One region of the Bacillus sp. mrc49 genome, then DNA from elsewhere that is predicted to be linked to it. Evidence: riboswitches for the same ligand, from Rfam matches in the RefSeq annotation. Region 1 holds a riboswitch; the other holds the start of a gene.
The links. A riboswitch is a leader RNA that binds a small molecule or an ion and turns the genes downstream of it on or off. The one in region 1 is predicted to bind preQ1.
Positions count from the first base shown of each region.

Region 1 (4,325 bases):
CCAAGGGAAATGCCTATAACGGCAATTTCTTCGTAGCCTTCATCCTTCAAGTATTGATACGCATTCTCTACATCTTCCCACCACTGCTTTGGACTCGTTTGAACAAGTTCCTCCGCAGGCAATCCATGTCCTCTATAAAGAGGTCCGTGGCAAGTATAATCGCGATCATGTAAGTATTTCCCCAATTTTTTCATATCCCCCGTACTTCCGGTAAACCCGTGAAGTAAAAGGACGGCTCTATTTCCACCTCTGTATGTGAATGACTCAGGTGCTTTCACTTTCATCTAACTAGGACCTTCTTTCTGCTCTTGTTGATAAATAGAATCTAAATGATTTTTAACAAAAAATCAATCAATACCCCTTGAGTAAGGTTTTCCCCTATCCCAATCCGTAATCTCATAGAACAATTCATAATTGGATATAGTAACCTTACACACTGCATACAACTCATTCGTTCCGAAGCACATTTTACTATGATTGAATTTATTTAGCAATCGTCATTTAACCATTTTTTAAAAGAAAAGTAAAATGAACCTTGTGATACGATGTACAACGCATTGCACTTTACTAAGAAAATCAGGAGGCTGGTTGCTTTGGATAAGGAATTAATGAAAGGAAGCATCGACCTCCTTTTACTATCACTCCTACAACAAAAAAAGCTCTACGGCTATGAAATGACAAAGATCTTGAAGGAAATGAGCATGGGAAAATATGAGATCGGCGAAGGTACCCTCTACCCCGCCCTCAAACGGATGGAAACAAAACAATTCATAAAAGGCCACTGGAAAGAGTCCGAATCCGGCCGCAGGAAATATTATTCCGTCACCGAAATGGGCCAACTTGAACTCGAACGGAAACGACAATGCTTTTCCCTCCTGGAATCCCTCATTCGAAAAACTTCAGAGAAATTTTGAACAATAAAAAATCACCGAACTGGCGCTTGACTCGCGAGTACTCGCAAATCAGGCGTGTCCTTATGGATGATGGCTTTTTGTCGAGTGTTCAGGCTGTTCACATGAGTTTAAGCACCATAAGAATAAGTAAATCCGCCATATAAAAAAGGGCCTAATTTGGCCCTTTTTCATCTATTTCTTTATGCTTGCGATAATTGGCGCAGGAGAGCTTCATGCATTCGCCTTGGACATGCGGACCGTATTTTTCACGAAAGGCTTCGAGGCAATAGCATCTGTCTTCTTTCTTTTTGGATCCATCCATCAAGCGTTTCACTCCTCCCATTTAACCGGAGACTACGCGCTTCTCCAGCCTGATATGGATTTGACCGAGCAGTACGGCACCGATCGACTGAATGATCGTTTTTACGATGATTTGACCGATGATCGCTGCTGGTACGGCTTCCCATGGCAGGATGTTGGCACCGAGTGGGCTTAGGCCGATCACGACAAAAAGCACCGAATCGAAAAAGCCTCCCACGATTCCGCTGTACAGCACCCTCCAGCTCATGGGCAACTTTAGCCGGGTATAAATTTCCGTGTCGGCCGTTTCAGCAACTACGAACGATAGTGCGGAAGCGAATACGATCAATAAAGTATCCCCTAATAGAAAGGATACACAGGCAGATAATATGAGTGCGATGATGATGCAAAAATAGGTTTTCGCCCGGCCGAATTTATTTTGGACCAGATCTCGAAAGATGAATGTTCCTCCAATCAGCAACGTCCCCATCGGTATGATGAACATACCAAAGTGTAATGGCATAAAAGCTGCTGTCACAACATTTGCCGTGACGATGGATACTAAATACAATAAAATTCTTAACATTTCTTACAATCTCCTCTTACAGAAAAAACAGCACCCCAAGAAAGAGCACTGTTCTCCTTAGTTTTTTTGAGAGGGTAGCTAGAACCTCTTCCGCCCGAGCGGATTATTATTTTCCTTTTTTATCGTAGCTTGAAAATGGTTGGAAATCAAGCAGTTTCCCGCGGTTAAAACTTTTATCAAAAAAAAGATATGGTACAATCGGGAAGAAAAGAAATGAAGCTTGTGTACGTCTGCATGGAAAATCATGACTCGAAAGGAAGTCGTTTTTGTATGGATACCCAGGTAACAACGAAATTCAAAATTGTCAAACCTAGCAATGATGTGTTCGAAGCTATCGTAAGTCCTGATAAAATCGGGAATTTTTGGTTCTCGACAAGTTCTGAAAGATGGGATCAAGGCAAAACGATTACATTGAAATATGAGGAATACGCGGCCGAGGTTATGATCACTGTACTAGAAATTGTTGAAAATAGGAAAATCGTATTTTCCTGGGGTAGGAATGATGAAGAAACGATTGTTACCATCCTTTTAGAAAAAGTGGATGATACAAATACGATCATCGAAGTGAACGAAAAAGGTTTGAAAGCGGATGACCCCGAGATCATTAACAAAATGATCGGCCAAAAAGAAGGCTGGGTATATACATTAACCTGTTTAAAGGGCTATCTGGAAAATGGCGTTCATACTTTAAGAGCGTCCATCCTTTTTTAACATATGGACTCAAGGATGGCTGTTCATCCTTGGGCCCATCACTTTTACATACATTCCTTTTGTAGCTTTTTGGTAAGCCCTGGTTCCCATGGCTTTCACTTTTTCCGATAGATTCGAGGCCCTCACCAATTGGTTTCCATGCATGACGGAGGGGTCGATCAGTCGCACTTTCGTTTTCCGATGGAGATCGTAGTCCGTTTGAACCTCATACAAGTTAACGTTCCCATGTATCCGTTTCAGCAAGTTTTTCAAGTCATCGTCTTCAATGGCCTGTAGCAAGAGCATGACTTCTTCATCTTCGCCAAGCAGGTCATCAAGGCCGATCAGCTTTTTATCCAAAGCCCATTTCAAGGTCCTGGCCAAGACATCATAGCCATAAATATTAAGCGGATCCATGAAAAAATCGATCACTTCGCCATAATACGTCTCCACGAACCATTCAGCAGCTTTAAGATCATCGAGGTACATGCTTCCGTCCACAATGATTATATGCTCCAGAAAGTCTGTTACGGATTCCAGCGTGATGTTTCCATAGTGATACATGTCGCGGAGGGTATAATCTACTCGATCGGCGCATAGCTCAGGTGCGGATCGTTCCAATACTTTCCATTCCGAATCGAAAATAGCTTCCAACTGAAATCCATATCGCTTCAGGATAAAGGGGATTTCGGAATCCATGATGATCTGTTCATATATTTTTTCATGATAATCTTCCTCTTCACAATCGAGAACGAAATCGATGACGTGCGAGAAGGCCGTGTGGGATACGTCATGCAGCAGCCCAGCAATCTGTTCCTCCAATGATCCGCCAAGCTTCATGATCAATAACATCACGCCAACGGAATGGTCAAATCGTGTCACATTCCACTTCTCATTCACTAAATAACTGGCTCCTCCCTGATGCACCCCCTTCAACCTTTGGACCGGTTTACTTAACATCAGCTCTTCAAGAACCCCCTCTACAACGCACTGTCCATAGATACTATCCGAAACGATCAAGATTCACTGCACTCCCTCTTCATTAGTCTAGATTGTGATCGGGTTCCTTCACGAAAATTATTTCCCCACTCTCCCCTTGCTTATATTGTTTTCTTGTCAATTCCCTTATCTGTTCCTCATCGTTCAAATCAATATCTTCTAGGTTGCCCTTATCCGCTTCATCACCATTGAGTATGAATTCATTTTTGATTACTCGATTTGCTGGATGAACGATAAACATGTCTTCTAGAGGATCAGTTTTTTTAAAAAAAAGGAGAGCGAATACAAAACAACCGGTCAATGCGATGATTATTGAAGATAATATGCCTACTTTCTTTTTCATTCATTCGTCCCTTCCATCCATATTTAACCATCCTTATTTTAATACAAATGGGTATGGTTGTATATTACAAATCGATAACGGATTCCCCTTTTTCGGTTACTGATACCTTCATATTGCCGATGAATTCATCATTAATAAAAATCTGTAAATCCCAGATGCCGGTTTCCGTAAAGGTCAAAATCGTGGTCGCCATGGAGGCAGGAACATCATTGCCCCCGCTTTTAAAGCTGACTGGCTGCGGCGTATACGTTTTAGGTAATTCTTCGATCGGCGTTTTACCATTGATCACTTCCCCTTTAACTGTATGGCTCATTCCACTGCCAGCTTGAGCGGCCGTTACCTTAAGTTCGCCTAAAGGAATGTCTTCACCCTTTCTCCAAAAGAGCCATTCCAATACAGCTTCCTTATCCACCACTAAAGGTTTATCAATAAATCCGAATTTTCGCTCCTCCCCCCTTACCACATGCAGCATCATCACATCTTTTACTTTTTCAGTTATCGTGAATGTTGGTGC
Region 1 is NZ_PHNG01000694.1:42,887-47,211, forward strand. It holds gene CVN76_RS15165 (alpha/beta hydrolase) at 1-284, opposite strand, end outside; gene CVN76_RS15170 (PadR family transcriptional regulator) at 594-914, shown strand; gene CVN76_RS31045 (hypothetical protein) at 1,066-1,215, opposite strand; gene CVN76_RS15175 (VUT family protein) at 1,237-1,779, opposite strand; PreQ1 riboswitch class I at 1,831-1,873, opposite strand; gene CVN76_RS15180 (SRPBCC family protein) at 2,050-2,490, shown strand; gene CVN76_RS15185 (HD domain-containing protein) at 2,500-3,489, opposite strand; gene CVN76_RS15190 (hypothetical protein) at 3,512-3,811, opposite strand; gene CVN76_RS15195 (hypothetical protein) at 3,876-4,325, opposite strand, start outside.

Region 2 (4,325 bases), on a different contig from region 1:
GTACAGGATGACACCCGCCGCGCCTTTTTCTGCCGCGTTCAATACCTTCTCTGCAAAAGTGAAACTTCCTCTTTGGATAAGGGCAATTTTCCCTGTGACACTTGCTTTTTCAAGCTCTTCCTTCGTTCCTAGGCCGGCATATATCAGTTCACCGGATGGATTTCCATTCACTGAATAAGTTAAATGGCTTGGCTTGATTTCCCCATCAAAGCCTCCAATCGATAGCTCAACCCGATTTGGATCCGTATAGGATAAAAAATTGAACTTTTCGATATTGGCTTTATAGCCGTATGATTTGAATTGCTTTTTGATGAACTGGACGGCCTTGTACTCTGATTCAGTACCGGCCACTCGAGGTGTTTTGGAGAGGTAATCAATATTTCTGTAGATTTTTTCGACATCGATCCTTTTAACGACCTGCTTATCTGCGGATGCAGCATGATGCGCCGGAGCAGGGTGTGTTGCTGCCAACGCAGTGACTGTCCCTGATGCATGAAGGACCATTCCAGCGATTAGTGTAAATGATAGAAATTGTTTTTTCATAGATTGCCTCCCAGTTTCATAGTTTCACTCCATAATTTTACAATAGCAAAAGATATCTAAATAGGTAGGATCATCCCTATTCAGCCATGACGAAAGTAGCTTTTTACCAGAATAAAGAAATTTACAGGATTATCGAATCGTGCAAAAAGTACCACATGCAGTATTTACATACGTCTATAGAGTAGCTGGATGAGGTTTGTATATTGCAGAACAATTAGTTCACCCTATACATAGGAGGTGTCAAAAACATGGACCAATTTGAAAAAGCCTATGAATCCTATAAACAGCAGGGTACACCGCAAGCAAATCAGCCTGATTCAACTGGAAAGGAAGAAATCATTGCTGTCAGGAAAAATGATGATGACAATATCATTGCCATCAAGACGAATTCCGGCCGCGAACTCGACTACCCTACTGCCCTTTCCGAGGCGAAGGCAGGTCAGCTTGCCAATGTTGATGTCTTCCATAAATATGGACGTGACATATTGCGGAGTGAGCCTGATGGCATCAAGGAAAATAATCTCGACCAACTGCCGGAGTTTTAATGATTCGGGAAAGCTGCCTAAATATGGGCAGCTTTTTAATGGCTGATGATTCCAAAACACAAAAAAGAACCAGCATGGATGCCTGGTTCTTACTTCTCGTACTGATAGGATTCGGATATTTCGAGCAGCTGGCCGCAGCATTCGACCACTTCAATGATTTCCATCCAGGACATGTCCAGCCCCAATTCATTGGCATGCGAAATCTTATCCCGCAATTTCCGGATCGCATTCGCATCCTTCCTTCCCTTACTTTTTGAAGGGATTTGAAAAAAGCGCCTCATTTCCTGATCTTTATGGATAATATCGAACTTATCACTGATTTGCAGACACTCTATTATATTGATATCTTCATTTTTATCGATTCGGCGCCGATATAATTCGGTTGCCTTTTCCAGACGGTCCTCGCTTATCATGGAGTGCCAGCCGCCATCGCCGAATCGATGCAGAATGATATCGCTCAGCCTCATTTCCAAAAGGGTGATATAGCCGAATATCAGCATCCTGATAGGCGGCTTTTGAAGGTCAGCATGGGTAATCAACTTTTTGATTGAATTGTTCTCCAGCACGAACACCCTTGTTTTTTTCTTGAAAATATGAAGAAGCTGAATCAAGGGGGTTGAGTCCGAAACAAGCTCCCTTGGTGAAAAGTGTCTCAAATACCTCGAAATCCTTCCTTCACCAAGCTCGTGCCTTTCGATATATCCGATGATGTCCCCTTGATCTTGTACGGCCATGATATCGAAATTCTTTCTTTCCAGCGCATTACGTATATCCAGCGCTTCATCATTTTTGTGACAGGCTTCAAGCTCTTGGGCTATACTCTTGACCGTGATGTTTTCTTCATAAAGAGTTTTTAGACTAAGGTAGCTGCTATTGTTTTTTCGATGGCTTCCGGTTAACATCCTTCACGCTCCATTTAGGGGATTTCTTCACGAGCATCTTCAGCTGGGGCGATTTCACAGGTTATTTTTCTGTAATCGAGCGAATTCCAACTGATGCGAATCTTTCCGTTTCATAATATAACAGCCGTTCCTATCCTTGCTCCTCGCTCACGCTTCTTCCCAATCCTTACACACATCAACCCACCCTTTAGCGCCTGAATATTCTAATAATTCAGCAAGTGTAAGCTTTATGGCAGAATTCGTACTGCCGCAAGCGGGAAATACCGACTCAAACCGCTTCATTGATACATCGAGAAAAACGTCCAGCTCGTTGGCCAGTCCAAATGGGCAAACGCCGCCGATAGCATGCCCAGTCTGTTGGAGCACTTCATCAGGAGCCAGCATCCTTGCCTTGAAACCGAATGACTGGCGAAATTTCTTATTATCGACTTTTGCATCCCCGGCCGCTACAACCAAAATCGCCTTGTCACCTTCCCCCCTGAAGGATAGGGTCTTAGCGATCCGCGCAGGGATCACACCGATGGTATCCGCTGCCTCATAAACCGTAGCGCTTGATGTTTCGAACTCCATCACTTCGCCTTCACGATTCCATTTTTTAAAATGATGTTTGACACTTTCAATTGACATGTCACTCTCACTCCTTCTACTTCTCTATAAAAATAATATCATCCTTCCATGCAAGAAATCAAAAATCCGTTTGGCCTATATGAAGCTAGGTCGTGCAATAACCATTCTTTACAAATTGACGAAAGGGGCATATTTAGACTACTATTAAGCTTCAGGCAAAAACCTATACGTGGTTCGTAACCATCCCACGATAAAAAACTAGGAGAGAATAAAATGAATAATCGTACCCTCGTGATAAGCGGGATCTTGGCTGCCTTATATGTGGCGGTCTCATTCGTGTTTCAACCAATATCTTTTGGCGCATACCAATTCCGGGTTCCGGAAATGCTGAACCATCTGATAGTATTCAATAAAAAATACATCTATGGCATCGTAGGCGGTGTATTCATTTCGAATCTGCTATTTTCACCCATGGTTCCGTTTGACTTGATTTTCGGGGTCGGGCAATCCATACTCGCCCTGCTGCTGGTCATTTTTGTTTCGCGGTTCATTAAAAGTATCCAAGGACGGATGATCGCGACGATTATCTTTTTCACGTTCACAATGTTCTTGATTGCAATAGAACTGAACCTTGCCTTGGACTTACCGCTTTGGTTAAGCTGGGGCACCACAGCTGTTGGTGAATTCGTTGTCCTTTTGGTTGGTGCGCCAATCATTTATGCAATGAACAAAAGAATTCAGTTTGAAAAGTGGCTTTAAAGGAATCATCGCTTCCTGAACCTACTATACTGTAAAAGAGCTGTCTGCATTTTGCGACAGCTCTTTTTTCACCAATGAACCTGAAGCTGGTAAACTATAAGTAAGAATGGTGGTGACCCTTTGAAAAAATTCCTGACTTTGATTGTTCTGTTGGGTATTGCAATATTCATTTACACAAATGCAGAATTATTCACTTTAGTATGGAAAAGTGACCTGGAGTCAGTTATTGGCATCTTGAAGGATAACCTCTCGCTCACCTTTTTGGTCACATTCGTATTGATGTTTGTCCAAAATTCATTTACGATCATCCCATTAATTTTGCTCCTGACGATCAATGTCACGATATTTGGCTTCTTATATGGTTACCTTTGGAGTTGGTTGACGAGTGTAGTAGCATCAGGATTGATCTTCTATGCTGCAAGAAACTGGTTTCAAGACCTTCTTTTGAAGAAGCTGGACAAAAAATGGCAAGAAAGTGTTGTGGAGCACGGTTTTATGTATGTCTTTACCGGAAGGGTTTTCCCGCTTATCCCTACAAGCCTGATCAACCTGGCAGCAGGAGTCAGTTCGGTTACATTCAGGGATTTTTTATTGGCAACGACACTGGGAAACCTGATTTACTTTTTCTTTCTATCGCTGATTCCATATGGCCTGCTAACTGTGGAGATGAACCAATATACGTTAGCTGCACTCGCACTGCTCTTTTTATCATTTTTCATGTTCTACAAACGGATGAAAAAGAAAAAGAACCAACGCATCTTCCGAAAAAACAGGTAACCGCCTCGGTTCCTGTTTTTTTATTTATGATTGTGCATATATTTTTCTTCGATAGTTTGTTAAAATGTGTATGTAATTTTACCATTGCAATGTCTTAAAATCAGGGAGAATCTCCATGTCCAAGCGTTCCATTTTAAGTATATATATCCTTTCCGGGATTCTTACACTAGTCGTGTTCGACTATTTCTTAACGACAAATATTCAAAACAAAGAGGTCTTCATTCAGCTACAG
Region 2 is NZ_PHNG01000788.1:709-5,033, reverse strand. It holds gene CVN76_RS24925 (M28 family peptidase) at 1-543, opposite strand, end outside; gene CVN76_RS24920 (DUF3892 domain-containing protein) at 792-1,088, shown strand; gene CVN76_RS24915 (hypothetical protein) at 1,178-1,990, opposite strand; gene CVN76_RS24910 (YbaK/EbsC family protein) at 2,138-2,617, opposite strand; PreQ1 riboswitch class I at 2,781-2,825, shown strand; gene CVN76_RS24905 (QueT transporter family protein) at 2,831-3,316, shown strand; gene CVN76_RS24900 (TVP38/TMEM64 family protein) at 3,437-4,093, shown strand; partial or broken gene CVN76_RS24895 (PAS domain-containing protein) at 4,209-4,325, shown strand, end outside.
Region 2: it holds a riboswitch for preQ1, as region 1 does, so the genes downstream of both, CVN76_RS24905 (QueT transporter family protein) here and CVN76_RS15175 (VUT family protein) in region 1, are expected to answer to the same signal.